2 regions of the Rahnella sp. PD4 genome follow, and region 1 is predicted to be linked to the other one. Evidence: predicted binding sites of a transcription regulator. Region 1 holds the regulator's gene; the other holds the start of a gene.
The links. The regulator ArgR, encoded in region 1, controls arginine synthesis, uptake and breakdown. The targets are predictions, from matches to a motif close to ANTGAATAAAAATACANT.
Positions count from the first base shown of each region.

Region 1 (6,911 bases):
AACTGGGCGATAAAGCGTTCTGCGTCTTCAACCATCGAACAGTTGCCTACAAAGAAGGGTGCACGCTCATGCAGTTTCTGCGGGATGATATCCAGAATACGGTTTTTACCGTCACTGGCTTTACCGCCTGCCTGCTCGGCCAGGAAAGCCATTGGGTTGCATTCATACAGCAGGCGCAGTTTTCCGTTCGGATGGCTGGCCGTGCTTGGATAAATATAGATGCCACCTTTCAGCAGGTTGCGGTGGAAATCTGCCACCAGCGAGCCGATATAGCGTGAGGTATAAGGGCGTTGCGTCGCTTCATCCTGCTCCTGGCAATACTTGATGTATTTTTTAACGCCAAGCGGGAATTTAATGTAGTTGCCTTCGTTGATTGAGTACATATTGCCCTTTTCAGGGAAACAGACTTTTTCATGAGAGAGACAGAAAACACCGAGTGAAGGATCATAGGTAAAGGCATGCACGCCTGCGCCGGTGGTGTAAACGAGCATGGTGGAGGATCCATACACCACATAGCCTGCGGCAACCTGGCGGTTCCCCGGTTGCAGAAAGTCAGCTTCTGTTACCGGCTGGCCCAGCGGGGTAGTACGGCGGTAAATCGAGAAAATTGTTCCGACAGAGACGTTAACATCGATGTTTGAAGAACCATCCAGCGGATCCATCAAAATGACGTATTTTGCGTTTTCAGCGCGTTCACCTTCGAAAATGACAATCTCATCTTCTTCTTCCGATGCGATACCGGCAATTTCACCACGCGCCTTCATTGCGGCTTTTAATTTTTCATTGGCGTACAGATCAAGCTTCATCTGTACTTCACCCTGCACATTCTCTGCACCACTGGTACCCAGAATGTCGACCAGACCCGCTTTGTTGATATCACGGTGAATGATTTTAGCGCCGAGTTTTATTGCTGAAAGTAACGCCGTGAGTTCACCCGTTGCATGTGGAAAATCTTGCTGCTTCTCAACAATAAATTCGCCTAACGTTTTCATGACACTTTCCCTGAATCGAGGATAGATAACGGTACGTTAATAAAAATTTCACAAGAACGTGAGCAGTTTAGCCCAAATATATGGATGAATCATAGGCAAATCCATTTCTTCTGGAGGATTCTGAGCGTTAGAATAGCGGCTGACTTAAAGGCATTAATGGAAAATATATGCGCATTCATATTCTTGGGATTTGCGGCACGTTTATGGGCGGGCTGGCGATGCTGGCACGTGCACAGGGGCATCAGGTAACCGGTTCGGACGATAACGTTTATCCACCGATGAGTACGCTGCTGGAAAATCAGGGAATCGACCTGATCCAGGGGTACGATCCTGCCCAGTTAGATCCTCAACCGGATCTGGTGATCATCGGCAACGCGATGACGCGCGGTAATCCTTGCGTCGAAGCCGTGCTGGAGCAGGGGATCCCTTATGTCTCGGGCCCGCAATGGTTACATGATCATGTCCTGCCAGAGCGCTGGGTCATTGCTGTTGCGGGGACGCACGGTAAAACCACCACTGCCGGCATGGTCACGTGGATCCTGGAGGCTTGTGGTTATGAACCCGGGTATGTCATCGGCGGCGTTCCGGGCAATTTTGAGGTGTCCGCGCGTCTGGGCAACAGCCCGTTTATGGTGCTGGAAGCCGACGAATATGACTGTGCGTTCTTCGATAAACGTTCCAAATTCGTTCATTACAGCCCGCGTACGCTGATCCTCAACAACCTTGAGTTCGATCACGCTGACATCTTTGATGATCTGAAAGCGATTCAGAAACAGTTCCACCATCTTGTACGTCTGGTGCCAGGCAAGGGGAAAATCATTCTGCCTGAGCACGACACGCCGCTGAAACAAGTGATGGCAATGGGGTGCTGGAGTGAGCAGGAATTTGTCGGTGATGCCGAAAATTGTGTATGGGATGCGAAAAAACTGACGCCGGATTCCAGCACTTTCGAGGTTTATCTGCATGGCGAAGCCGTCGGGCAGGTGAACTGGAGTTTGGTTGGCGAGCACAACATGCATAACGGTCTGATGGCGATTGCTGCTGCACGCCATGTGGGTGTGAAGCCGGAAGATGCCTGCAGGGCACTTGGCGATTTCATTAATGCCCGCCGTCGCCTTGAATTGCGCGGCGTAGAAAATAACGTCTGTGTGTACGACGATTTTGCTCACCATCCGACGGCTATACTGGCGACGCTTGCTGCATTGCGCAGCAAAGTCGGCGGAACTGCGCGTATTCTGGCGGTGCTGGAGCCCCGTTCAAATACCATGAAAATGGGCATGAGTAAAAATGAACTGGCACCTTCGCTGGGCCGTGCTGATGAAGTTTTCCTTTTACAGCCACAGCACATTCCCTGGCAGGTGGCCGAAGTGGCTGAACATTGTATTCAGCCAGCTCACTGGAGTGCAGATGTCGATTCTCTGGTGGATATGGTGATTAAGGCCTCGCAGCCTGGCGATCATATTCTGGTCATGAGCAATGGCGGATTTGGTGGCATACATGAAAAGCTGTTAGCGGCACTGGCTGTGAAAGCGAAAACCGTCCCGGAGCAATAATCCTGGCGCATTATGAGAGTTAAGCACAGCAGCCGCTGTGCTTTTTTTATGTCTGTGAGTGGCCGGAGCAAGTCATTCAAGTCATTAACGGGCAAAAAAAAAGCCCTCGAAAAGTTGAGGGCCAAAGGGTGTCGTCGGACAGGACGACGAGGGTATCGTTAGCAAGAGAGTCAGGCAGTGGCAGTGTCAACTCTCTTTCCAGCCTCAACAGCGCTCATTATCACTGGTTTGTGGCTGTTGAAACCCGGTAACGCTAATTCAATAAATACTCAAACAGTGGTTTTATCTCAGTGAGAAACTCAGAAATCTTATTGATAGATTTCTGCTGTCGCGTGATAAGCGCCGTTGTTATAAGCCTCGATCACACGGAAAGATTTCGCGCCTTTGCTTTCAGCTTTATCAGACAACTGCTGGCGGATATCCATTGGCACGCCGTTGACGCCACTGACGCTAATCGTGCCCATAGGTCGCAGATTTTCTGCTTGCTGGTTTGTGACAAGCTGCGCGGCAGAGGTAGCAAAAGAAACAGCAGACAACAGGCTAAGTGCGGCAATAGTGGTAATAATTTTCATGATATTTTCCTGAATATACAGACGTTGGTGCTTTTCATCAGAGAGCAACGTCAATTGAGGTTTGGATTTATCAGGGCTGTAATATCGGGTTCAGGAGCACGTAAAGCGTGCGGGAACGTAGATGGTGCAGTGACAAATCCTTCTTAGTGCGCATTGCGCGGGCCTGAGTCATTCAGGCCCCTTCGCTTCTTTTACCTGAACTTATTGGTAAATTTCTGCGGTCGCATGGTAGTTACCTTCCTCACGAACTTCGATAACCCGGAATGCTTTAGCACCTTTGGTATCGGCTTTATCTGACAGCGCCTGACGGATATCTGATGGGGCGCCGGCTACGCCACTGACGCTGATCATGCCTGTTGGCTGCATTGTTGAAGCTTGTTCTTGCGTAACAGGTTGTGCTGCAAAAACACCAAATGACAATGCAGAGAGAATGCTTAATGTTGCGATAGTAGTTTTAACTTTCATGATTTTGACCTCGTCGATTTTATTATGTTTCTAACAACTGGTGCTTCACACCACGGGAATGAGTATACATCTAGTCACGGCATAAATTAATAGCGGGCTAATAGTAATTTGGGTTGTTATATGTCAACTATTTGTATTTTTAATAACAAAAAAGCATAAAAAAAGAGTAAAAAATGGTCTTTTTAGGTTAATTTTTCGTAAAATCAATAAGTTGAATGAATTTGACTATTTGTGCTTATTTTTGCTGTGAATCACATACTGGAAAACTTTATGTGACGGGATGGCGTGGTTTGTGACGGAATTTAACCGAAATGGGGGTGTGCGGGCGGCTGTTTTGATAAACGCAAAGGCAGTAATCAATGAAGGAAAGTGTATTGAATGAGGTCAGAGGGAGTGATCTTCTGACCTCAGGCACAGAATGAGGGCGTCAAAAGGAGCAAAATGTTGCAGCCCTATAGCTCTTGCTCAAACAAACTAAGAATCGCATCGTGTAATTGTTTGACGCTAAATCCGCGGGCCGGTGTCGTGAAGATCGTATCATCGCCGGCAATGGTTCCGAGGATCCCTTCGGATTTCCCCAGGGAGTCAAGTAAACGCGCGATCAGTTGTGCGGCTCCCGGGCTGGTTCGGATCACCACAACGGCATCGTTATAGTCGATATCCAGCACCAGATTTTTCAGAGGGCTGGTCGTTGTCGGCACGCCAATCTCAGCAGGCAGGCAGTACACCATTTCCATCTTCGCATTACGGGTTCTGACGGCACCAAATTTTGTCAGCATCCTTGAGACTTTTGACTGATTGATATTTTCGAAACCATCATCCTGAAGAGCGACAACAATCTCGCCCTGAGAACTGAATTTCTCTTCCTTCAACAGCGCTTTGAAGGCTTTGATCAAATCTTCCTGTTTAGCAGGATTACGCATTTTGCACCCTGGTCTCTGAATCATAGTGGGGCTGATTATGCAGATAATTGAATTTTTATGCAACAGAGGTTAACTGCAAAAATCATTAATTAAGCTTGCGACAAGGAATGTAAGTGACGAATTTCCCACGATGATTTCATGAATATGCCAAAATTTTGCATTACGGCTGAGCTGTATTGCACAAGAGTTTACTCTCATGATCTCGATTCAGCTCTCACATTGGACCGAATTTAACCATTTATTAACCTGGCCTATTTTGTGGTGCTACTTTTAATGATGAAGCTTTCCGATAAAAAGTGATTAAAAGCGGAAAAGGTCGACCAGGAGGTGTTTTTTTACTTTCTAAACGACCCACCTCAGATTCTCTGCAGGTAAGCGATTGTTTTTAACGGCGTAAGTGATTAAGGTCACACCCAATTAATTCCACGACACTTATAAGTTAATGATAAAAAAGGAGTATAGGATGAAAGTTGCAGTTCTAGGTGCTGCGGGTGGTATCGGTCAGGCCCTCGCGCTTCTGCTCAAGACCCAGCTACCTTCCGGTTCCGAACTCTCATTATATGATATCGCACCGGTCACTCCGGGTGTCGCCGTCGATCTCAGCCATATCCCTACCGCGGTTAAAATTAAAGGTTTCTGTGGTGAAGATGCTAAACCCGCTCTGGAAGGGGCCGACATCGTCCTGATTTCTGCGGGGGTGGCACGTAAACCGGGTATGGATCGTTCAGATCTGTTTAATGTGAATGCCGGGATTGTGCGCAATCTGATCCAACAAGTTGCCAGTACCTGCCCGAAAGCCTGCATCGGCATCATTACTAACCCGGTAAATACCACAGTCGCGATTGCTGCGGAAGTATTGAAAAATGCTGGTGTCTACGACAAAAACAAACTGTTTGGCGTAACGACCCTGGATACCATCCGCTCCAATACTTTCGTGGCTGAACTGAAGGGTAAGCCACCGGAAGATATTGAAGTGCCGGTTATCGGCGGCCACTCTGGTGTGACGATTCTGCCTTTATTGTCCCAGATCCCTGATATCTCTTTCACTGAAAGCGAGATTGCTTCACTGACTCAACGTATTCAGAATGCGGGGACTGAAGTGGTGGAAGCTAAAGCCGGTGGCGGATCTGCGACGCTTTCGATGGGGCAGGCGGCTGCACGCTTCGGACTTTCACTGGTACGGGCGATGCAGGGTGAAAATAATGTGGTGGAATGTGCTTATGTGGAAGGTAAAGGCGATCATGCCCGATTTTTCGCACAACCCGTTCTGTTAGGCAAAAATGGTATTGCAGAACTTATCGATGTCGGTCAGCTCAGTGCGTTTGAACAACAATCGCTGGATTCTATGCTGGATATTCTTCGCAAAGATATTGAGCTCGGTGAACAGTTTATTAATAAGTGATCATTGAACAAAGCCGCCGGGTTAACTGGCGGCTTTTGCTTTTCTTAACGCGGTGTTTCATGGGTCGGACGGCAACGGCGTTCGATGATTTGTGAGGTTTTGGGATCAAAATACCGGCTAGGCCAGATCAGCGAGGGATGGACACCCAAAGCACCAGCGATAAGCAATTCTCCTTTTGGCCACGGCCGTGATAATGCATTAGAAAGTGTCGAAGAGCTCAGGCCTGCTGATCGTGATACTGCTGCGAGTGTGGTGCCCTTCTTTCTCAGTGCTGCAATAATATCTGCCTGATGCCAGTCTTCATTCCTTGTCGTCATGATATTTTCCTTCTGAAAATGACTTTCAATAAATATTTTATTAAACATAGATTTCAATACTGAGTGCACTCATTATATCAACCATATCAATGTTTCCTAAAATCCATTATTTTACTTATTTAGAAAATACATTCTTATTTTGATTTAGACAAACAAGTAAATTCCTTTTGCTTTTTGTGATTTGTATCGGTTTATAATATTTACATTGAATAACATTAAAATGAAAACGTAACTGATGTGTTCTTTTTTTGATCTAATTCATTTTTTACGTTGATGAAAGATAAAAATTCAGAGGGTTTTATTATATTTCAGGAGGGTTTTTTTTATCTCTAGTTTAATGTATCCATTTGTTCTATATGATTTTTTTAAATAATCTATTTTTGATTTTAAATTTTTTCTAAGATTTTATTTAACCTGCTTTCCGAAAAAAAATTTTAACCATCCTGACAGATGTTTGATAAACATAATTCATGGAAGCATTTAAATACATCTATAGACTCACTCCTGAAAATTGAATATCTTCTTTCTGTCAAATAGGTGTTTTTCTAAATGACTTGTGTTAGTACCATCCTTTATATAAACGCTCATTACCAGAAAATATTGGTATTACTCTCATGGATGTATAACAACAATCTTTCTTACTGACTTAATAAGAAACAAGGAATGTTATGAAAAAAGAGTGGTTTG
Region 1 is NZ_JBLZQF010000006.1:232,946-239,856, reverse strand. Features, by position in the region: gene fbp (class 1 fructose-bisphosphatase) at 1-992, opposite strand, end outside; gene mpl (UDP-N-acetylmuramate:L-alanyl-gamma-D-glutamyl-meso-diaminopimelate ligase) at 1,160-2,545, shown strand; gene yhcN (peroxide/acid stress response protein YhcN) at 2,854-3,117, opposite strand; gene yhcN (peroxide/acid stress response protein YhcN) at 3,319-3,582, opposite strand; gene argR (transcriptional regulator ArgR) at 4,035-4,505, opposite strand; gene mdh (malate dehydrogenase) at 4,969-5,907, shown strand; gene ACOZIO_RS16730 (helix-turn-helix domain-containing protein) at 5,952-6,224, opposite strand; gene ACOZIO_RS16725 (DNA-binding protein) at 6,893-6,911, shown strand, end outside.

Region 2 (6,911 bases), on a different contig from region 1:
CGTTCGTAATCGGCCAGATCGTTATGGTCGAGCTGCTTGAGGCAGTTATTCACTTCGACCAGTTTGTGGATCAGTGTGCGGCGGGCAATTTCTGTCGGGTGCGCGGTCAGTACCAGTTCAATAGAAAGCTGGTCGACAGCATCACGCAGCTGTTGTTCTGAGAGATTTTTGGATTTCAGGCGATCGAACAATTGTGCCAGGGCTTCAGGATTACTGGCCGCTTCGCCATGTGGCGAAATGCTGTGATATTGTTCAGCCACGTTGGCTAAATTCAGAAACTGGCTAAAAGCACGGGCAACAGGCAGCAGCTCATCATTGGAGAGATTTTGCAACGTTGACAGTAATTCTTGTCGATCCGCGTCGTTTCCGGCACGGGAGGATTTCGACAGCTTACGGATTTTCTCAACACGATCCAGGATATGCTCTCCCAACGTATCTTTGATCGTGTCGCCTAGCAATTTACCTAAGGTACTGACATTACTTCGCATTGCGGAATATTGTTCGTTCATATTACCTCTGACCCGTTCTCTCGTTTAATTTTTATATTCTGTAAATAACTTTCACCCGTCAGGCATTCTTGCCCCGTTCACCCTGCCAACCTGGCCATACTTTTAAATGCAGCACTTGTTTTAACCCAAAAACCCCTCATCACTCACGTGAAAAATGGTCTTTTTGGCCATGTCGCTGAAATTTAATTACAACCGCGACGATATCAGTTTGGCTAATCCTGCTTTTGTTCAATAGCAACGTTGTACAGTATCAAAGGGCGCCCGTAAGCGCGCTGTTTGTTTCTTCATCAGTGCGTCATTCAGTATCAGTGATAGCAGAAATGATGAACGACCTGAGAAATCAGCTCGCGAGTCGGTTTAATGAACGCCATATCAATATATTCATCTGGCTGATGCGCCTGATCGATAGAACCCGGTCCGAGTACCAGTGTCGGACACAGTTCCTGAATAAACGGTGCCTCGGTGCAGTAGTTAACAATTTCTGTTTCCACACCCAGCAGTTTTTCGACTACCTGTATCAGCGGGTGATCCGGCGGACATTCATAACCCGGGATGGGCGGATGCAGTTCTTCAATCTCAATACGTCCCGGCCAGCGTTCACTGACCGGGGCCAGCGCTTCGTTCAGCAGACCGTCAATCTCAGTCAGCGTCAGACCCGGCAGCGGGCGGATATCCATATGCATTTCGCAGCACGCGCAAATGCGGTTTGGCGCATCGCCGCCGTTGATATAACCAAAGTTCATGGTCGGGTACGGGATCACGAAACCACTGTGGTTGTAACGGCTTTTCAGCGTATTGCGCAGCGTCATTAAATGGGTAATCGATTCGTGCATCAGTTCAATAGCGTTCACGCCGCGGGACGGATCACTGGAGTGGCCGGACTGACCGGTGATACGAATAGCATTTGACAGATGTCCCTTGTGTGCACGAACCGGCTTGAGCGAAGTAGGTTCACCGATGATGGCGCAGTCAGGGCGGATCTTTGCGTTTTTGGAAAAATAACTGGCACCGGCCATCGTGGTTTCTTCATCCGCAGTCGCCAAAATATACAGCGGTTTAGTCAGTTTAGTCAGATCAACATCGCGCAGTGAATCGAGGATAAAGGCGAAGAAACCTTTCATGTCGGCAGTCCCTAAACCATAGAGCTTATTTTCATGCTCGGTCAGGGTGAAAGGATCACGTGTCCAGCGGCCATCATCGAACGGAACGGTATCGGTATGGCCTGCCAGCAGTAAACCACCCGCGCCTTCGCCAGTACTGGCTAACATATTGAATTTATGCCGTGTTCCTGGAACGGGTTGCACTTCGACTTTGAAGCCTAAATCACCGAACCAGCCTGCCAGTAAATTGATTAACGTTTCATTGCTCTGGTCCAGTGCAGCATCTGTCGCGCTGATGGAAGGGGTGGCGATTAACGCCCGGTAGAGCTCAATAAAAGGAGGTAATTTCATCTTCACTGTTGACAGCCTTTAGTTAGGGTAGTATTCATATTCATGCAATTATTGTGAATAAAAATACAATAAGCCAGCGCGTAAGGAAACCGGAAAAAAATTCATCCGGCCCTACCCCAAAATTGAGAAGGTGAACAAGCCCTATGTTGAATACGCTGATTGTTGGTGCCACAGGTTATGCCGGAGCTGAACTCGCTGCTTACCTGAATCGCCATCCACAGATGAACATAACCGGTTTAACGGTTTCAGCGCAAAGTGCAGATGCAGGAAAATTACTTTCTGATTTGCATCCTCAATTAAAAGGCATCGTCGATTTGCCTGTTTTGCCTCTGACTGATGTGGCTGAAGCAGCGAAAGGTGTCGATGTTGTTTTTCTGGCGACAGCGCATGAAGTCAGCCACGATTTAGCACCACAGTTTCTGGCGGCGGGCTGCGTGGTGTTTGACCTGTCCGGTGCTTTCCGCGTTAGCAAACCTGAGTTTTACACTGAATTCTACGGCTTTGAGCATCAGCATCTCGAACTGCTCGATCAGGCTGTATACGGTCTGGCCGAATGGCAGGCTGACAAATTAAAAGACGCACAGCTGATTGCTGTTCCGGGCTGTTACCCGACCGCGTCACAGCTGGCGCTCAAACCCCTTATCGACAATGGTTTGCTTAATGACAGCCAGTGGCCGGTCATCAATGCCACCAGCGGTGTCAGCGGCGCTGGCCGTAAAGCGACACTCGGCAACAGTTTCTGCGAAGTCAGTCTTCAGCCTTACAAACTCTTCAGCCACCGTCATCAGCCAGAAATTGCCGAACATCTTGGCGTGCCGGTGATTTTCACGCCGCATTTGGGCAATTTTCCGCGCGGTATTCTGGCGACTATCACCTGCCGTCTGAACGCGGGTGTGACGGAGCAGGACGTGGCGGAAGCCTTCCATAATGCGTATCACGATAAACCGCTGGTGCGTTTGTACACCAAAGGCGTCCCGGCGCTGAAAGATGTGGTCGGTCTGCCATTCTGCGATATCGGTTTTGCGGTGAAAGGTGAACATCTGATTGTGGTAGCGACGGAAGATAACGTGCTCAAAGGCGCGTCTGCTCAGGCAGTTCAGTGCATGAATATCCGTTTCGGCTTCCCGGAAACACAATCATTGCTTTAACCAGCCGTCAGATTGACTGTAAACAGAAAACAACCGCCCCTGAGCGTTTATTCAGACGCGCAGGGGTGTTAGATTAAATTAAACGTATTGTTATTAATTAACATTCTCAACCGGTCGGGGCGCGAACAGCTATGAATCCGTTAGTCATCAAGTTAGGTGGTGTGTTGCTGGACAATGAAGAAGCACTTGAGCGGCTGTTCATGGCAATAGTGGCTTATCGCCAGGAATATCACCGCCCGCTGGTTATTGTTCATGGTGGTGGCTGCCTGGTTGACGAGCTGATGAAAAAGCTGAATCTGCCTGTCGTGAAAAAAGCCGGTCTGCGCGTGACACCGGCTGATCAGATTGACATTATCACGGGTGCACTCGCCGGCAGCGCGAACAAAACTCTGTTGGCGTGGGCGGTCAAAAATCACATCAACGCGGTTGGCCTGTCTCTGGCTGACGGCGGCACCGTCAGCGTTACGCAACTGGATGCATCACTGGGCTTCGTCGGTAAAGCCGAAGCGGGTGATCCGGCGCTGATTAACACATTGCATGGCGCAGGCTACCTGCCGATTGTCAGTTCTATTGGCATCACCGCAACCGGTGAGCTGATGAATGTTAACGCCGATCAGGCAGCAACTGCACTGGCGGCCACGCTGGGCGCGGATCTGATCCTGCTGTCTGATGTCAGCGGAATTCTTGATGGCAAAGGCCAGCGTATTCCGGAAATGAGTGCAGAGAAAGCCGAACAGCTTATCGGGCAGGGTATTATCACCGATGGCATGATCGTCAAAGTTAACGCTGCGCTGGACGCTGCACGTTCTCTCGGACGTCCTGTGGATATCGCCAGCTGGCGTCACGCTGAGCAATTACCCGCACTGTTTAATGGCGTTGCGATCGGAACACGCATTCTGGGGTAATTCACCTCCCGGCAGGTTTAAATCTGACGCGCATTCGGTACACACTTTTGTCAGGGCGCAGCCATATTGCGCCCTTTTGCATAAAAAATTTCAGGAGCAGCAAAATGGCACTTTGGGGCGGACGTTTTACTCAGGCAGCAGATCAGCGGTTTAAAGAACTGAATGACTCACTGCGTTTCGATTACCGGCTGGCGGAGCAGGATATTGTGGGCTCGGTAGCCTGGTCCAAAGCGCTGGTGACTGTGAATGTATTAACCGCTGACGAACAGCTTCAGCTGGAAGACGCATTGACTGTGTTGCTGGAAGAAGTCCGTGCCAATCCCCGCGCTATTTTAGCCAGTGATGCCGAAGATATTCATAGCTGGGTTGAAGGCAAACTGATCGACAAAGTTGGCAATCTCGGTAAGAAATTGCACACCGGCCGCAGCCGTAACGATCAGGTCGCGACTGACATCAAACTGTGGTGTAAAACACAGGTGGTTGAACTGCGTGAGGCGCTGCATCATTTGCAGCAGGCGCTGGTCGCCACGGCCGAAGCCAATCAGGACGCCGTGATGCCGGGTTACACCCATCTGCAACGCGCCCAGCCGGTGACGTTTGCGCACTGGTGCATGGCGTATGTTGAAATGCTGGCGCGTGATGAAAGCCGCCTGAAAGACACGCTGGCTCGTCTGGACGTCAGTCCGCTGGGCTGTGGCGCACTGGCCGGTACTGCCTATCCGATGGATCGCGAACAACTGGCTGGCTGGTTAGGTTTCGCTTCTGCGACACGTAACAGCCTCGACAGTGTTTCTGATCGTGACCATGTTCTGGAGCTGCTTTCCAACGCGGCCATCAGCATGGTTCACCTTTCACGTTTTGCAGAAGACCTGATTTTCTTCAATACCGGTGAAGCGGCGTTTATCGATTTGTCCGATCGTGTCACCTCCGGCTCTTCCCTGATGCCACAGAAGAAGAATCCGGATGCACTGGAGCTGATCCGTGGTAAGTGTGGTCGTGTGCAGGGCGCGCTTACCGGTATGATGATGACGATGAAGGGTCTTCCGCTGGCGTACAACAAAGACATGCAGGAAGATAAAGAAGGGCTGTTCGACGCACTCGATACCTGGATGGATTGTCTGAACATGGCATCGCTGGTGCTGGATGGTATTCAGGTAAAACGCCCAAGGGCGAAAGAAGCCGCGCAACAGGGCTATGCTAACTCCACCGAACTGGCAGATTATCTGGTTGCCAAGGGTGTTCCGTTCCGTGAGGCGCACCATATTGTGGGTGAAGCGGTAGTGGAAGCGATTAATCAGGGCAAAGCGCTGGAAGAATTACCGCTGGCAGATTTGCAGAAATTCAGCAGCGTGATTGGCGACGATGTTTACGCCATTCTCGAACTGCAATCTTGTCTCGACAAACGAGCCGCTAAAGGCGGTGTTTCTCCGCAGCAGGTTGCACAGGCGATTGCTGATGCGAAGGCGCGTTTAGCGTAAATAAAAAAGGCGGATCATAGATCCGCCGAAAATTCACGTAGTCTTACTTTGCTTTTTTGTCGGTAATGCAGGGATTTCTTGCCTTACTTCTTACAGCAGATCCTTATTGACGCTTACTGTGCCACTTCGCACACGTCTTGTGTTTCTGAATGGAGGTAAACCTCCAGATCGTCACTTCCCCCGATGTGGCGTCCACCGATAAAGACTTGCGGCACTGTTGCCCGGCCCGTCACGGCGCGCAGGCTGACGGTGGTCGCGTCTTTACCTAATACAATTTCTTCATACTGAATGCCGCGTTCCTGCAACATTTGTTTGGCTTTCGCACAGAACGGACAGCCCGGTTTGGTGAATACGGACACGGATTCCTGCACTTTAAATTCTGGTGCCAGATACTTGAGCATGGTGTCAGCATCAGACACTTCAAACGGGTCGCCTGGCTTATTTGGCTCAACGAACATTTTCTCGACGACACCGTTGCGTACCAGCATGGAATAACGCCATGAACGCGGGCCGAAGCCTAAATCCGCTTTCTCTACCAGCATGTCCATCCCTTTGGTGAATTCACCGTTACCGTCCGGGATGAAAGTGATGTTGGAGGCGTTCTGTTCGGCTTTCCAGGCGTTCATCACGAAGGTGTCATTCACGGAAACGCACAGGATGCTGTCGACGCCGTGGTTTTTAAACACCGGAGCCAGTTCGTTGTAACGTGGCAGGTGACTCGAAGAACAGGTCGGGGTGAATGCACCCGGCAATGAAAATACGATCACTGTTTTATTTTTAAACAGATTGTCGCTGGAGAGATCTACCCATTGATCGCCCTGTCGGGTGTGAAAAGTAACGTGCGGTACGTGTCTACCTTCCTGGCTTGCAAACATGAATAACCTCTTAATTAATCAATAAAATAGAAAGTTTTTTCGGCATTTCTGCCTTGTTGGAAAGCATTATTCACGATAGTAGTTGATAGATATAATCGTTGATTGCTATCTTATCTATCGTTAACGACTATCGCATTGCCTTTTAGGGACTGGAGGAAAAATGAACATTCGTGATCTAGAGTATCTGGTGGCACTGGCTGAGTTTCGTCATTTTCGACGCGCAGCAGATTCATGCCATGTCAGCCAGCCGACATTAAGTGGTCAGATACGTAAACTGGAAGATGAACTTGGCGTTATGTTGCTTGAAAGAACCAGCCGCAAAGTGCTGTTTACGCAAGCCGGTTTGTTGCTGGTGGATCAGGCGCGCACGGTGTTGCGTGAAGTGAAAGTTCTGAAAGAGATGGCGAGCCAACAAGGCGAAGCGATGTCCGGCCCGATGCATATCGGCCTGATCCCGACAGTCGGGCCTTATCTGCTGCCTCAGATTATCCCCTCGCTGCATAAAACCTTCCCGAAACTGGAAATGTATCTGCATGAGGCGCAAA
Region 2 is NZ_JBLZQF010000013.1:100,477-107,387, forward strand. Features, by position in the region: gene ppc (phosphoenolpyruvate carboxylase) at 1-509, opposite strand, end outside; gene argE (acetylornithine deacetylase) at 815-1,966, opposite strand; gene argC (N-acetyl-gamma-glutamyl-phosphate reductase) at 2,104-3,108, shown strand; gene argB (acetylglutamate kinase) at 3,240-4,013, shown strand; gene argH (argininosuccinate lyase) at 4,118-5,491, shown strand; gene ACOZIO_RS22970 (glutathione peroxidase) at 5,605-6,366, opposite strand; gene oxyR (DNA-binding transcriptional regulator OxyR) at 6,527-6,911, shown strand, end outside.
Region 2: argC (N-acetyl-gamma-glutamyl-phosphate reductase) is a predicted target of ArgR. The motif match lies at 2,013-2,030, and genes of this name have one in related genera.